Regions from separate parts of the Variimorphobacter sp. HTMS_6 genome, predicted to be linked through region 2. Evidence: riboswitches for the same ligand, from Rfam matches in the RefSeq annotation. Region 2 holds a riboswitch; the other holds the start of a gene.
The links. Region 2 has a riboswitch for cobalamin ahead of AC6IWN_RS02365 (precorrin-8X methylmutase). Riboswitches for the same ligand answer to the same signal wherever they lie in the genome.
Positions count from the first base shown of each region.

Region 1: another riboswitch for cobalamin. It lies ahead of AC6IWN_RS09515 (cobyrinic acid a,c-diamide synthase CobB); the one in region 2 lies ahead of AC6IWN_RS02365 (precorrin-8X methylmutase).

Region 1 is NZ_AP046094.1:2,112,741-2,121,338, forward strand. Features, by position in the region: gene cbiB (adenosylcobinamide-phosphate synthase CbiB) at 1-600, opposite strand, end outside; gene AC6IWN_RS09490 (histidine phosphatase family protein) at 585-1,163, opposite strand; gene AC6IWN_RS09495 (bifunctional adenosylcobinamide kinase/adenosylcobinamide-phosphate guanylyltransferase) at 1,156-1,542, opposite strand; gene AC6IWN_RS09500 (adenosylcobinamide-GDP ribazoletransferase) at 1,533-2,300, opposite strand; gene AC6IWN_RS09505 (bifunctional adenosylcobinamide kinase/adenosylcobinamide-phosphate guanylyltransferase) at 2,325-2,873, opposite strand; gene cobT (nicotinate-nucleotide--dimethylbenzimidazole phosphoribosyltransferase) at 2,924-4,009, opposite strand; gene AC6IWN_RS09515 (cobyrinic acid a,c-diamide synthase CobB) at 4,002-5,360, opposite strand; cobalamin riboswitch at 5,687-5,926, opposite strand; gene msrA (peptide-methionine (S)-S-oxide reductase MsrA) at 5,999-6,517, opposite strand; gene AC6IWN_RS09525 (acyl-CoA reductase) at 6,808-8,103, opposite strand; gene AC6IWN_RS09530 (LuxE/PaaK family acyltransferase) at 8,176-8,598, opposite strand, start outside.
Region 2 is NZ_AP046094.1:530,652-539,249, forward strand. Features, by position in the region: gene AC6IWN_RS02355 (sulfate adenylyltransferase subunit 1) at 1-529, shown strand, start outside; gene AC6IWN_RS02360 (MATE family efflux transporter) at 848-2,230, shown strand; cobalamin riboswitch at 2,297-2,492, shown strand; gene AC6IWN_RS02365 (precorrin-8X methylmutase) at 2,631-3,266, shown strand; gene cbiD (cobalt-precorrin-5B (C(1))-methyltransferase CbiD) at 3,279-4,406, shown strand; gene cobM (precorrin-4 C(11)-methyltransferase) at 4,410-5,168, shown strand; gene AC6IWN_RS02380 (cobalt-precorrin 5A hydrolase) at 5,165-6,508, shown strand; gene cobJ (precorrin-3B C(17)-methyltransferase) at 6,498-7,229, shown strand; gene cobK (precorrin-6A reductase) at 7,226-8,598, shown strand, end outside.

The sequences.
Region 1 (8,598 bases), 1.6 Mb from region 2:
TGCCCGCCCAAAATAAAGATATTTCTCATTCTTATATCCCACCATGGAATCCATTGTGTTCACTGCTTTATATAAAAATCCCAGTACAGGACCACCAATTGCCAAATAAAACATAGGAGCAATGCTTCCATCCGAGGTATTCTCCGCCACAGTCTCGACTGTCGCCTTGATCATTCCTTGTTCGGATAGATTTTTAGTGTCCCTGCCGACAATCATAGAAACTGCTGTTCTTGCACCCTCCACATCATCCCTCATCAATGCATCATGAACCTTCATACTCTCATCCTTTAGGGACTTAGTGGCTAGTAGCTGTGCACAGAATAGTATCTGTACCACCATACTGATATAGGGATTAATATGATTAAGTACAACTATCAAAGCAAGTGGGATTGCAACTGTTATTACAATTACCACAACTACAAGAAACACTCCGGCAATCAGTTCCCCTTTCTTATTCTTAGGGAAAATCTTTCTCAAATATCGGCTGGCAAGCGTAATCAAATTCCCTATTCCACGAACCGGATGCCAGAGCCAGTGGGGATCACCAATGATCAGGTCTAAAAGGAAGCCACATATCAATACGATTACGATATCATACATAAATTCATTATTCTCCCTTCCTCTAGATCAAATAATCCGACATATCCACCTCCGTTATCCACAAGCCAATGATAATACTGGTGCTGCTCATCGCTGAAATGTTCTAAAATACTCATAATGGTGCCACCGTGAACGATTAAAGCAATGCTTTGGTATTCCTGTTGCATGCAATATTTGATGACTTTTAAAAACCCGCTTATCGACCGGGCTTTAAATTCCTTCAAATCCTCTCCTCCTGGAAATGGCATCGTTGCATTACTATCAATCCAATCCTGATAAGCATGATTATCGGACATCTCAAGGTAGTTCTTATTCTCAAACTCACCGAAATCACACTCTTTCAGCTCCTCATATACATGAAACATCCGATCCGGATAGATTAGCTCAGCTGTCTGGCAACATCGAATCATCGGACTTATAAAAACAGCATCCACTTTAGGATAATGGTGTTTACTCTTCTCATTAACGCCGGTCTCACTAAGCGGTTCATCCGTACTTCCGATGTAGCGCTTTGACAGATTTCCTTCCGTGGCAAAGTGACGGATTAACACTACCTCAATCATGCTTGATCACCATCCCTATACCATTCATAACCCGGTGTACTTCCTTCGCTTCCTGTGCAAGTCTGCAACAAATTCTTCCGGTTATCTCTCTATACCTTCTATCATAGGGCTCTACAGGAACTACGCCACATCCAAGCTCATCTACTACGATAATGATGGATGGATTTTTCTCAATTATCTGATCGATCAACGGATCCAGATCTCTCTCCTCCTTCAGCATACGGTCAATCCATAAGTGAAAATGATTTACAATTGGTTTACTTAATAACTCCTCCAAGAAACACTCTTCTCCTCTTTCTACATCCTTCTCATTCATTCCAGTCTTGGTCAGTATATATTCTAATTTACCCTGATAAGCGCCTCCGCTAATTAACCACATAACTTTCCTCCGATTACCACACATATTACAAGTACAAGTTCACATAGTTGCAGGAAATACCCTGCCACATCTCCGGTAATACCACCGAATTCCTTCCTAGACATAAGATAATAATAAAGATAGGTAATTGCTAAACCGATTAGACAAAAAACTCCCAAATATGGATGAATGATGACCATTAATGCCGCACATACCACGATGTATCCCATCATTACATAAGCGGTCACTCTCTTCTTTGCCTCATTCGAGAACATGGCTACCAGTCCGCTGTTCTTTGCCAGAGGGAAGGTAACAACGGATAGACCGCTTAACGCCCTGGACAGAACAAATCCAATTACCAGAAGTGGAAGCACTTCCTTATTCACCTCATACCAGAATCCAAACGTGATCAGATAATATGCCACACATGATATAACTGCAAACGCTCCTGAATTCGGATCCTTCAATATTTCTAACTTCTTCTCCATCGGTTGATAGGAACGAAGTGCATCCGTTGTATCCATAAACCCATCCATATGGATTCCACCTGTAATTATTAATGGAAGGATTATGATGACCACGGTATACAAAATATGGCTCACATCTAGCATACCTGCGATGTAATCCCACAGATAAAGTACACCTCCGATAACCGCACCAATGACCGGGAAGAAACACATTACATATCTCATGTTTTCCTTTGACCAATCCACTCTTGGCATTGGTAATTTTGAATACATCCCGAATGCAATAATAAAACTCCTTATGATACGCATCATACTTCCTGCCTTTCATTTGTTTCTTTATCTCATTTTTTCTTTCTTCCATACAACAGGAATTCCATGAACTACTTCGATTACCTGATCTGCCCTGGTACCGATTCTCTGGTTGATTATACCTAACACATTCATATATTCCAGTGTTGTAGAATCATAGGTAATGCCATCTTCAAAGATGTTATTTGTCACAATAACCAGATTCTCAGACTGACGAATTAAACCTTCTACCCCCGATAAAACCTCTTCGATTGTATTGCCTGCAGCACCGTAAGCCGAGAACATCTCATTTGCAACCAGATTCGACATACACTCTAATAGAATAGAGGAATGTGGGGGTATTGTAATCTTCTTCAGACCGAGAAAGCATTCTATCGTAGAAAAATCCTTGCATTCCCTCATCTTCTGATGCTTCTTGATTTTGATTCTGGTTTCCTCATCAAAAGGTTGCATGGTAGCAATGTATATCAAAGAGCTTTCTTTGTCTTTTGACAATTTCACTATATGATTTTCTGCATATTCTGATTTACCGCTGCCGCTCCCACCGATTATCACTGATATCATAAATCTAGCCATACCTTTCCTTATGAATTATTTATTATATAAAAGTCTTATTCTACTTACAATTATAATGGTTGATATGCTTCTATCTCGATTTCTTCAAAGGTACTCATTTCCCGGTACACCGCTAATGCCATATCCAGTAATGGATATAGCGCTATCGCACCGGTACCTTCGCCAAGACACATATCACATGTAAGGAACGGGCTTATTCCAAGCGCATTTAATGTTAACATTCCTGCGTTTTCCTTGGATACATGGGACGGGAGGATATAGTCACTCACCTTTTGTTCTATCCTTGTAGCAACCAAAGCGGCGACCGAAGAGATAAATCCATCGACCACTATGGGTACGTTTGCCGCTGCCCCACCTAGATATAATCCTACAATTCCGGCGATATCAAATCCGCCTACTTTAGCCAATACATCTAAAGGGTCATTTTTATCCGGAATATTTTTCTCAATAGCCTGCTTAATAACCTTGACTTTTCTTATTAAGCCCTCATCTGTTAACCCTGCTCCCTTACCTGTAACCATTTCCACCGGCACATCCAAAATAACAGCTGCAATTGCGCTACTTATCGTCGTATTTCCAATTCCCATCTCGCCGGTCGCTATGATTTGGTATCCCTGTTCCTTTAATTTGAACACGATATTAATACCTACCTCAATTGCCCTTATAGCCTGTTCCCTAGTCATAGCAGGTTCCCGTGCAATATTCCCGGTACCATAAGCAATCTTATTATGATTCCCCAATCTGGTATCACGATTTATTCCGATGTCTACTGGATATACATCCGCTCCTGCCTGCCTTGCCATTACGCAGGCACAGGATTTCATGTCAAGGAAATTCTCCGCTACAATTGCGGTAACCTCACTTCCGGTCTGTGTGACTCCCTCCTTCACAACACCGTTATCTGCACACATGATTACAAGTGCCTTTTTATTTAATTCTATCTGTGTAGAACCAATAATTCCGGCAATCTTAATTATCCCTTCCTCCAGCTTACCCATACTATGTAATGGTTTTGCGATACTATCCCATCTATGTCTACAGTTTGTCATCGCATGTTTATTTGAACCTTCAATCTCATTCAATATATCTTCAAATTTTTTCAAGAGAGCCTCCGCCTTCTGTTTTATTTCATTCATGATATTCCCTACACTTTTCTAAGAATCGGTAGGGCACTTGTGGATTGGAATAATAATAAAGATGGGGAAAGCCTAATGCCATCGTATCGCTACCATGAATACAGTTCCACTGAGTGTCTCGATTTGGTTTACGGGCAGTTAGAGATGAGCCCAAAGATGTACTTTCAAAATAATGAAACTCATGTCCTCTGACGCTTTCCCCTGTCTTAAATAGAAGCTGATCGTGATTTGCGCTTAATTCAATATATCCAAAACGGTTCAATCGATTTGTCTTATACACCTCTCCATCAATTACACCTACCATCGGATATCTCTGACCTTCAATATTCTCCATACTACGATGCAGATACATAAAGCCTCCACACTCCGCAATACAAGGTAAGCCGTTCATCATTGCTTCTTTTATAGATTCCTTCATCGACACATTCTCACTCAGCTGCTTTGCGGCTAATTCCGGATACCCTCCGCTAAGGATTAATCCCAGTACTCCTTTCGGAAGCTCTTTGTCATACATCGGGGAAAACTCTACAAGCTCTCCTCCCATATCCCGAAGTAGTTGAAGATTATCTTCATAGTGAAAGCAAAACGCTTCATCCATCGCTACTGCAATTCTGACGCTTCCCTCTATCTTCGGTACAACGGGATCTTGATAAGTTAGTTCCGATGTATGATCTGCCAATTCGAGGATCTCATCGATATCAAGCGTTTGCTCTAATATCCGTGCCAATTCATTTAACCTATATTTATAATCCTTCACTTCTTCCGGTAAGACCAACCCCAAATGTCTGCTTTCAATCACAAGATTTGCCACATGTGGAATATACCCCAGTACACGAACGGATAGCTCCTCTTCAATCATTCTCTTGATATCTCCATATAACCGTTCCGAAATCCTGTTAAGAATCACCCCTTTAATATGGCTATCCTGTTTAAAGTTCAGAAATCCCTGAATAATGGGTAATATGGATAAACTCATCCCTTTACAATTTATCACTAGTATAACCGGAGTATCCGTGATCTTGGCCATCTCATAGGAGGATGCCTGATCGGATGTGGAGGAAAGTCCGTCATAAAAGCCCATCACACCTTCAATTACCGAGATCTCACATTCTCCCGCAGTTCGTGCAAATAGATACCTAACCGTATCTGCATCGGTAAAAAAGCCATCCAGATTTTTCGATTTTGCACCGATAACCTTCGTATGAAACATCGGATCGATATAGTCCGGACCACATTTAAAGGCTCCGGTCTTCAGTCCACGATTAACCAAGGCCTGCAAAAGCCCGCAAGTAACCATGGTTTTACCGCTTCCACTCGAGGGTGCACTAATCATTATTCTTGGTAGTTTCATGTAGAATCCCTCCTTCCTATCTGATAATTATTCTTATATCATTATTTATAATAATTCTCTGCCTAAAGCATCCAATCCTCTAATTCTATGCACTTTTATCCAATATGAATAGGTTGATATATTCATTTTTTTGGTTGGAAGACACAACAAAAGGGCTTAAATCGGAATAATTTAATTATTCCAATCAAAGCCCGACTAAAATTATATTAATAATGACAATGATATTTGAATCCTGTCTTTTATTCTGCCGGAATGATCTAATTCATAGAAGGTAAGATCACCTGTCATAATGTGCTCCTTCTGCTCCCGCTTCCCTCCGAAGTGTAGCAAAACAAATATATATGGCAGGTTTCCTGACTTACGGTTATCTTACTTACTGCGGTCTTCTCAGATCCAGGCAATCCTTTCAACCGAAACAATGTTTCCGGCAAATGATTGAAGCTCTACCTTTCACCAATGACTAATTCATACAGCTTTCAAACCGTTTACAGTAGCGGGGGCTGTTGTGGACTTAAACCACATTCCCTTTTAACTTTTTGCAAAGCACCATATTGTAATTCAATATTATATCGGTTCTTATCCTATATTGCAAGGAATCATAGATTTTTCTTTCTACGAAGATATCATAATATCACTCTTTACTTTTTCGTTGGATCTACAGCGGTCTTCACCGTCTCGAATTTATCCCTTGAGATATGACAATATCCAGTTGGATTCTTATCAAGATATTTTTGATGGTATTCCTCCGCTTTATAATAATTTGATAGAGGTTTTACTTCAATCGCGATCTTTTCCTTATATTTTTTCTGCAGTTCCCGGATGGATTCTATTATCACCTCTTCATCCTGACTATCCACATAATAGACACCGGTACGATATTGCACCCCGCTGTCTCCGCCTTGTCGGTTCACGCTTATAGGATTGATTACATCATAATAAAGATTCAGTACAAATGGTAACCCAATTACACTACCATCATATTCCACCTTAACAGTTTCCGCATGGCCTGTGTTGTTATGGCAAACCTCTTCATAAGTTGGATTCTTTGTATTTCCATTGGCATAGCCTACTTCTGTGAATAATACCCCTTTCACATTCTGAAGATACTGCTCAGTACCCCAAAAGCATCCTCCTGCCAAATATATTGTTTTAGTCATAATGATTCTCCTCTCGTAATTTATTAGCATTATTCATCTTAAGGGATTTGTTTATACCTAATTGTTTTTATTACCTCATCGACGAATCACATATATTATGTATGGGAATACAATGCATTTATAAGTTGTATTATATCATAGCACTATATTTTATTTCAATTACTGCTTTCACAAAATCTTTCCAAGGCTTCAAGTACTATTAACAGTTAGTTGAAGTACTATAGTTTATATTTCAAATTGTATGGAATATCATTTGAATTCTGGGCAATATTTAGTTTTCCATAAATCATTTAATTCTGATTTTTACATCTGCTAACGCACCTTGTGTATTGTAACAAGGAGGGTTTCCCGTCGTGAGGTTCACCAATGTAGGTAAGTGACATAGATCCGCAGGAAGTGATACGATTTACTCCTGCCTTATAAAACAAATCGGTTAACTCTTCATACTCATTCTCACTACATGCTAAGCCTACCGTTTGAAGATGCCCCTTATGTATTCTTAATATCTTCATGATTTCGTCTCGCTTAATTGGCATAAGCCAAATGTTACGATATAAAGGAGATGCCTTTAACGAAGGTTCCACATCAATCATAATGCTAAAATCACGTTCCTTACCCTCCACCAGTTTTTGTGTTCCCTCGATTTCTTCGAGCTTGATCATCTCTTTCGTCCAGGTCACCTCTGCCTGCTCATGAATCCCTAATGGTTGAGGTGGATACATTTCCCCCGCTGAGTACAATGCTTCTTTTAATTGAAATGCGCTCTGTTCGAGCAAAGCGATATCATCTATTTCAATAAACAGACACTGCGGAGAGCTGCAAAATTGCTGATCACTTAAGCAAATCTCATGCGCTAATTGCTGAAATGCATTCTCCATATGTTCTCCCGGTGTCATATAAGCAAAACTAATTCGGTGTCCCCATTCAATGATTGGCAAACTGGGAGGTGCGATCATTCGTATACCGCTAATCGCCTCATCAGAGCCCCATACGATAATAGCGTCAGCCACATCTCCGAATTTCTTTATCGTGTCGGTATCTCTTGACGAGATGTCAAAAACATAAATATATGGTTCTAACCTAGGTTCAATTTTCACGAGTTGTTTTAGCAGTTGAAACGAGATGCCTCCTTCATAGGATGGTAGCTTTAATATATTGATATTACCGGACAACAAACCTTCCAACACACTTAATACGGACAGTGCAACCACATTTCCTGCTCCGATATGTATGATTACTCCCATCGGCTGTTGGCGTTCCTGAATATTTTTCTCAACATCTCTCCACCTATAAAAATCATTTCCTAATTCTCGCTCGATTTTGAGTGTCAGCGCTTCCGGAGTAAGTCCATCACGAATCGTATTAATTAAGTCCTCTGCTTTCCAGCTACTCATCCCCATCTCAATCAACTGTTGATGAAATGCTTCAAAATCAGTTTGCTCCACTAATATCTTAATTGCATTGATTACCATATGAGTGTCCGGCGGACCCAGCAATAAATCTTTATTCAGTGTCTCTTCAAGTTTTAAAAGATAATGATTCCGCTCATCTTCTGAAATCACTTTCCCTCGAAAGATATGCTCCATATTATTTCCTCGCCTTTCTTCAACCAGCAAATTATATAACAAATAAATATCTCATATCCTGATTTTCGCAATTTAATTCCCCATTAGTTCAGAAGCGGAAGTTGCACAGGTTCTAGCATCTTTAGTTCCTGCTCTGCCAATTATCTCAAAATACGGTGTGGTAATCCCGCATCCGCATTTACTTCCATCCCTTAGAACTGCCATATCTCCCATAATTACGGAGGAAAGTGGCATGGAGGATACCAGAGGGCTGATAAAGTTTAGAAATCCTGGTTGATCATATCCGAGCGGTTCCAGTGTCTGTACATCTCGAATTACTACCCTGCTCCAAATCGGTACATGCATATGATGATTACAGCACTCCGGATAAGCCACACTATGCTCTACAGCACTATAGAAATCCCTACAATTTTTTGCCGGAATGCCTAGCATTTCCTCAATTAATGCATGAAGGTCTTCTTTTTTAATAGCAATATCATTAAACTTTTTCCATCC
Region 2 (8,598 bases):
TATACTAATTAATCGTATCACGAATATGACCTCAGCCTGCGGTGTGGTAGAAGATTTTGATCGGGAATCCGGTGATAATAAAGAGCAGAACACCTTCTATTATAATGAATTTCAAGCCAGAGGAGATATATTCGAGGAGTTCTATTATAATCTTGAAAGCTTAACAGTTTCAAAATATAAGCCGGAGGAAAAACGTTATACCATTGACGAGGAGATACCGGTGAAAGGGGACAGCTATCAATATCCTGATGATTTTGATATCTTAGTACTTCGTGATTGGGTGGCAATTAAGGTAAGAAATCGAAAGATAGAGGACATTCAGTCAATTGATGATTTCAAATTTGGCGGTTATCCGATTACGAACGGGAGAGGCTTCGGTGTGGCTGTAACCTCGGAAGGTACGCTTCATGAATTTCTTAAGGAGTATAAAGCAATAGAAGATGGTAATGAGTTGGGATTTACTAAGAAGTGGATACGTCTTGATGTATATCGAAGTATCGCCTTTCACAGTAACTTCTGGGTGATCTAAAGATAATAATGTTATATAAAATAAATGCGATTAAATAAAAACCAATAAATAAAAACCAATAAATAAAAACAGGTGCTCTTATTAACGGAGCACCTGTTTTTATGGCAAGTTGCTAGTGTGATTTGTAGTTGGGGGGAGAATCTCACAAGCGAATTCTTCCTTTTTGTCGGATATTACAGTATAAAACATGGATAAGAATAAAAGACTACATTGTTTTATTCGAGATTAAGCATAGAATAAGTACTGTTGGATATATCGTATTGCTTAAGGAATATGTTTTGCAATTCATAGAAGAACAGACAGAAGGAGGCTTTTTTTATGCCAAATGATTTGACAACAGGGAACCCAATGAAACTACTAATCGGATTTACAGTCCCGATTTTTATCGGAAATATCGTTCAGCAATTGTACTACGTAATTGATTCCGTTATCGTAGGGCAATATCTTGGTGTAAATGCTCTGGCAGCAGTTGGTTCCACCGGATCACTGACCTTTTTGGTAATCGGATGGATTATGGGAATGACTGGAGGATTTTCAATTATTGTTGCGCAACGCTTTGGTGCAGACGATACCGAGGGTGTGAAACATAATGTAGCAATGTCATACTATCTTTGCATTGGGATGGCAGTAATAATGACGGTAGGATTATTGATGGCAAATAGATGGATACTAGAAGTTATGAATACGCCCAAAGAGATATTTGCAGATACCGAACGATTTATCTCAATTATTTATATGGGATTAACTGCAACCGTTGCTTATAATATCTTTGCAGCTATTTTAAGAGCACTTGGAGATAGTAAAACACCTCTTTATTTTTTAGTGCTTTCTTCCGTTCTGAATGTTGCACTTGATTTTCTGTTTATTCCTGGACTGTCCATGGGAGTTGAGGGGGCAGGATACGCAACTGTAATATCACAGGCTTTTGCATCGATTTTATGCTTGATTCATATGTTGAAAAAGTATTCGATTTTAAGAATAAAGAAAGAAGATGCTCATTTTTCTTTCAAAAGTATGAGACGTTTAATCAGTATGGGAGCACCGATGGGGCTTCAATTCTCCATCACAGCAATCGGTACGATGATGGTTCAGGTTGCATTGAATGGATTAGGAACAGTGTATATCGCTGCATTTACGGCAGCAGGTAAGATACAAAATATAATTGTGCAGGCATTTCCCTCCCTTGGTGCAAGTTTGGCTACTTTTGTAGGGCAAAATACCGGTGCACAGAGAATGGATCGTGTGAAAGAGGGAGTAAAAGCAAGTATTATTCTGACAGTTATCTGTGGTTTTATATCTATGACGGCTGTGCTTGTATTCGGGGATTTATTAGTTAAATTATTTGTTCCGGGAAATAGTGCCGAAGTAGTCGATAAGGCACAGATTTATTTTTACGCGGTAGCAGGATTCTATATCCCTTTAGGGTTAATCTTTGTTTATCGTAATGCTCTCCAGGGACTGGGGTATGGTTTTCTGCCAATGATGGGAGGAATCTTTGAGTTATTAGCTAGGGGGTTAGTGGTTGTTGTTCTCACAAAACCGATGGGATTTATGGGAATCTGTCTTGCGAACCCGATTGCATGGGTTTTTGCCTTGATTCCTTTGATTCCGGCTTATTACTATCGAATGAAGATACATAGTCAAGTAAACATTAATTCAGGACTTGAACCGGATGGGGATTTAATCACGAAGCATAGTTGATTCCAGATTCAAAGTATAATAATAAAGTTCTTGTATATGTGAGAATGGTATAATATAATGAATGCAATAACTGAATACATTTAAGGTGTCAGAAAAGCTTATGCTATGTTCTGATGAAAAGGGAAACAGGTGCAATTCCTGTACGAACTCGTCACTGTGATAAGGGAGTTTACGGCAAATATAGTCACTGATAATTTATCGGGAAGGCTGCCGTATACGATGATCTTTTAGCCAGGAGACCTGCCTTAAATGAAGTATTTACAGCCACGAGTAACTGGTTTGGAACGGATAATAGGACTTACTACGTCTATTTTTGCCTCCATGTCACTTGTGACATGGAGGTTTTTTATTTACTAAGACATTGTGAATTATTAATTCATTACTTAAAGAGAGGATAACCATGGATCAAATAGAGTTTGTATTACCAGAGGATATTGAAAGAAAGAGTTTTGAGATTATAACGGAAGAGTTGAAGGAACAGAATATTACGTTGATTCCTGAGCAGGAACCAGTTATAAAGCGAGTAATACATACCAGCGCGGATTTTGAATATGCACATACTTTAGCATTTTCTGAGGGAGCGATTGAGAGAGCAAAGGAATTGATAAAAGATGGAGCTGATATCGTAACCGACACCAATATGGCGTTGGCGGGAATTAATAAGAATGTCTTGGCGCGATTTGGAGGGGAAGCCCATTGCTATATGGCAGATCCAAAGGTGGTTGAGCTTGCAAAGCAAAGGCATGTTACCAGAGCATCGGTCAGTATGGAGATGGCGGCTCAGATTCAGAAACCGGTAATTTTTGCGGTTGGTAATGCACCCACCGCACTGATTCAGCTAAGTGAGATGATACAAAATAATATCTTTCGCCCGGCATTTGTCATAGGTGTACCGGTAGGCTTTGTTAATGTGGTCGCAGCGAAGGAATTAATCCTAAAAACAGATATTCCATATATCGTAAACAGAGGGCGCAAGGGCGGAAGCAACGTCGCAGCAGCGATTTGTAATGCACTACTCTACGAACTCGGAAGGTAGATGAGGGTTAATATGCGTTATGGTTTTACAACCGGAAGCTGTGCAGCAGCAGCCTCAAAAGCAGCAGCATATATGCTCCTAACCGGTCAGGAGAAAAGAACGATTCGAATCGAGACTCCTAAGGGGATTCCTTTTGAAGCACAGATAGAAGAGATTACCAGAGAGGAAACCAGAGTCAGCTGCGCGGTCAGAAAGGACGGCGGGGATGACCCGGACATCACGACCGGGGCATTTGTTTTTGCTACCGTTACCATGGGAAGAACAGAGCTTATGGACGAGAAGAGAAGTGAAGAGATCCTAATTGACGGAGGAATTGGTGTCGGTAGAGTGACAAAGAAGGGTTTGGATCAGCCAATCGGAAATGCAGCAATTAATCATGTTCCGAGAGAGATGATTCTCAGGGAAGTTAGGGAAGTATGTGAGCTTGTGGATTATAAAGGAGGGCTTGTAATTGAGATTTCCGTTCCAGAGGGAGAGAGGCTTGCGGAGAAAACCTTCAATCCAAAGCTTGGAATCATTGGAGGAATCTCCATTCTTGGAACTTCTGGTATCGTGGAGCCGATGAGCAGTCAGGCATTATTAGATACCATCCGAGTGGAGCTGAATGTAAAAAAAGCAGAGGGTTATCAAGAGATTGCGGTATCACCAGGGAATTACGGACTGGAATTTATGAAGAGAACGTATCAATATGATTTGAATAAAAGTGTGAAATGCAGTAATTACATCGGTGATACGATTGATATGGCGGTGGGATTAGGAATTAGGTCGATGCTCCTGACCGGACATATCGGAAAACTGATCAAACTTTCCGGAGGAATGATGAATACTCATTCCAAGGAAGGAGATTGCAGAATGGAGCTGATGGCATCGGCAGGAGTCCAGGCTGGAATTAATGTTAGCGAAGCACAGGCGATACTGAATGCACCAACCACAGAGGAAGGTATTCGAATTCTTATGGAAGCAGGAAGGCTGGAGAAAGCCATGGAAATAGTGATAGATAAGGCATGTTTCTATCTAAATAGACGTGGAGGAGGTAACATTCATATCGAATGTATTATGTACTCGAATGAATATGGAGAGTTGATAAAAAGTAATGGAGCAGAGAAACTTTTATATAGAATAAAGGAAATGGGAGAGTAGGCTATGGTGTATTTTGTCGGAGCGGGAAGCGGTGCAGTTGATTTAATCACAGTGAGAGGGATGAGATTATTGGAAAAAGCGGATGTCATCATCTATGCCGGTTCTCTGGTTAATCCTGAATTACTTGGATATGCAAAGAAAGAATGTGAGATTCACAATAGTGCCAAGATGACATTAGAAGAGGTAATAGAGGTAATTAAGGAAGCAAATCATCTTGGAAAAATCATCGTAAGACTTCATACCGGTGATCCCAGTGTGTATGGAGCAATCAGGGAACAGATGGATATACTCGATGAACTTTCCATCGAGTATGAGACCTGTCCCGGTGTCAGCGCCTGCTTTGGCGCAGCAGCTTCCTTAAATCTGGAATATACTTTACCGGATATCTCCCAAAGCCTGATAATTACCAGGATGGAGGGGAAAACCCCAGTGCCGGAGCGAGAAAGTATAGAAAGCTTTGCTGCGCATGGTGCGACTATGGCTATCTATCTCAGTACCGGGATGTTGAAGGAATTATCTCATCGATTAGTTACAGGTGGATATATGCCAACTACTCCGGCCGCAATTATTTATAAAGCCACATGGCCAGAGGAAGAGGCATACATCTGTACGGTGGATACTTTGGAACAAACAGCTAAGGAACATTACATTACAAAAACAGCATTAATTCTTGTTGGAAATGCAATATTACATCAAAATTATAAACGTTCAAGACTCTATGCACCGGATTTTGAGACAGAGTTTCGGGGAAAACGGATATGAAGATAAGCATAATCAGTTTCACAGATAGGGGTAAGGAGCTTTCAATAAGAATAAAGAGATGTCTAGAAACACCAAAGCTGCAGAAAGAAGTAACCAGAGTAAAAAAAGATAATATTGTTTGCGACAGTGAGCCTTCATATGAGAACATAGAACTCTTAACAAGGAATAACGAAATTCAAAACAATGTATTGATAGATAACGTATGGATTCAGGAATATGAGGAGATTTTGCTCTATACCAAGCATAAGTCCGATATGAATCAGAATGATATAGAAACATTTCCCGCAAATAAATTTATTGAGCGATTGGCAGAAAATAATCACAACTCAACAGATGTATTGCTTCATTTTAAGAATGAACGAGAAGATATAGAAGGGATTTTGGTCAATTTACAGGATGAGACCATCCCTTTTGTGAAGGAAAGTCTCAGTGAATGGACAGAGAAACAATTTTTACACCACCATGCACTAATCTTTATAGGTGCTTGCGGAATAGCAGTTCGTGCCATTGCACCATTTGTACAGGATAAGCTGAAAGATTCGCCGGTGATCGTGGTTGATGAAGGAGGAAGCTTTGTAATTCCGATACTCTCAGGCCATTACGGAGGTGCAAATGAACTGTCAAAGGAGATTGCAGGGAGGATTGGAGCGACGGCTGTTATTACAACAGCAACGGATGTGAACGGACTATTTGCAGTTGATGTATTTGCAAAAAAGAACAATCTTTGGATTAGAAATAGAGAAGGGATTGAGAAGGTTTCCACTAAGATTCTTGCGGGTGAGAAGGTTACGATATCACGTGTGGGTCAATCGGAAGAACAAAATAATCAACTACCGCAGGAACTTAATTGGGAGCCATATGCTCCGGACAAAAAGGTATCCATATTAATATCCCCATACAGTACGGATGAACGGAATGCTGATTTGCTGCTTTGTCCGAAGGCTTTTGTAATCGGAATCGGATGTAGAAAAGGAAAAACCTTTGAAGAACTCGAAGCCTTCATATCAAATCAATTGCAGCAGGCCGGAATTCTATGGGAGGGAGTATATGCGATTGCATCCATTGACCGTAAGAAAGAGGAAGAAGGAATGATTGATCTGGCAAAGCATCATAATCTCCCGTTTTTTACATATGACGCTATCACATTGAATGAGCTGGAAGGAAGCTTTTTATCCTCTTCCTTTGTAGAGGAACAGGTTGGGGTGGATAATGTATGTGAACGGGCTGCTGTTGTTTGCGGTGGTGAAGGAGCTTTCATTAAAATTAAGAAAACAATAGAGAATGGAATGACTGTGGCAATCGCAGAGAAAAGATGGAGTGTAAGATTTGATGAAGCATAATATTGTTGTTGTAGGTATGGGTCCCGGTGTTGAGGAGATGATGACTCCACAGGCACTTCAGGTTCTGGAAGAAAGTGATGTTATTATTGGATATACCGTTTATCTGAACTTATTGGGAGATCGATTTTCTGAAAAAGAGTTTTTGTCCACTCCGATGAAGAAAGAAGTGGAGCGTTGTAGGATGTGCTTTGAAGAGGCACAAAAGGGGAAAAAGGTAGCGATGATTTGTAGCGGCGACGCAGGAGTATACGGAATGGCATCTTTGATGTATGAGGTGGGTAAGGAATATCCGGACTGTGAACTAACCATAATACCCGGTATTACTGCTGCAAACAGCGGAGCGGCATGTCTTGGAGCACCGATCAATCATGATTATTGTGTCATCAGCCTAAGTGATTTATTAACTCCCTGGGAAGTGATCGAGAAGAGATTAAGGGCAGCTGCCGCAGGAGACTTTTGTATCGCTATCTATAATCCCTCCAGCCATAAGAGAGCGGATTATCTGAGCAAAGCCTGCGATATCCTTCTGGAACAGATGGAGGAAACGCGAGTTTGTGGGTATGTGGAGAATATCGGCAGAGAGGGCACGAGAACAGTAACCTGTACGCTGAGGGAACTAAAGGAACACATAGTTAACATGTTTACTACAGTATTTATAGGTAATTCTCAAACCTATGAAGAGGGTGGGAAAATGATTACACGAAGAGGATATCATCTATGAAGAAGATTTTAATATATTCAGGTACAACAGAGGGACGCACCTTGGCACAGCGATTATCGGATAGCGGAATACCTTCCACGGTATGTGTTGCTACAGAATACGGTTCTGTTGTTATGGGAAAGATGGAGGGAGTTACCGTTCGTCAGGGCAGAATGTCATTGGAAGAGATGAAGGATATAAATTGTTCTGGTGAATATGCGGCAGTTGTTGATGCCACTCATCCGTTTGCTACCGTTGTATCGGAAAATATTAAAAGTAGTATGGCTGATAGTTCGTTGCCGTATCTGAGGTTAAAAAGGGATACAAAGGTGGCTCGAAATAACGCAGACGCAAATAATGTAGAGGCACGAATGAAGAAAGAAGAAGCATATATTACCTATTTTCCGAATAGTGAGTCGTGTGAACTGGCGTTAAGAAATATTGAAGGTAATATCTTGTTAACAACGGGAAGCAAGGAGTTGTCCATATATTGCAGGGAGGAAGAGGTTCGCTCCAGAATATATGCAAGAGTGTTGCCCGGTTTAGAAAGTATCACACTCTGTATGGAGAATAAATTGGTTGGTCGACAGATCCTTGCAATACAGGCGCCATTTTCGGTAGCGATGAACGAAGCGATGATTCACGAATATCAAATTCAATGTATCGTAACTAAAGAAAGTGGAATAACCGGTGGCTTTTTCGAAAAGCTGCAAGCAGCTCAAAATTCCGGGATACAGATGATGGTGATTGGCAATCCGGAAAGTACAGAGGGACTTACCTTTGATGAAGTGTGTGAGGAGCTTGAACAAATAATTGGAGTGAAACTGTGGTGTGAAGAATCAGAAGAAGCATATCCTTTCCCGAAATTAGGTTTAGAAATTAATCTAATCGGTATGGGGCCCGGCAATCAGGAGTTATTAACGAAAGAGGCATATGATGCGTTGCAAATGGCAGATATCGTCTTTGGTGCACCGCGTTTGTTGGAGGGATTGAAATCACAACATTCTTATGTGGAGAAAGTCCCTTATTATCTGGCTAAGGATATCATTCCGTACCTGAGAGAGAAATTATCGAATCCGGATCGTGTAGCCGAAAATTTTATTAAGAACGTAGCTATTTTATTCTCCGGAGACACCGGCTTTTATAGCGGAACGGATAAGCTATATCAGGCTTTGATGGAGGAGTTGAAGAAAGATAAACTAGAGGCAAAGCTTAACATTTGTTCGGGAATCTCCTCCGTATCCTATCTCGCTGCTAGACTCGGAATTAGTTGGCAAGATAGTAAGCTAATCAGTATCCATGGAAGAAAGGCAAATGTAATTGATACAGTAAGAACGAATAGAAAAACATTTCTTCTGGTATCCGGTCTTAAGGATATGATAGGGATTGG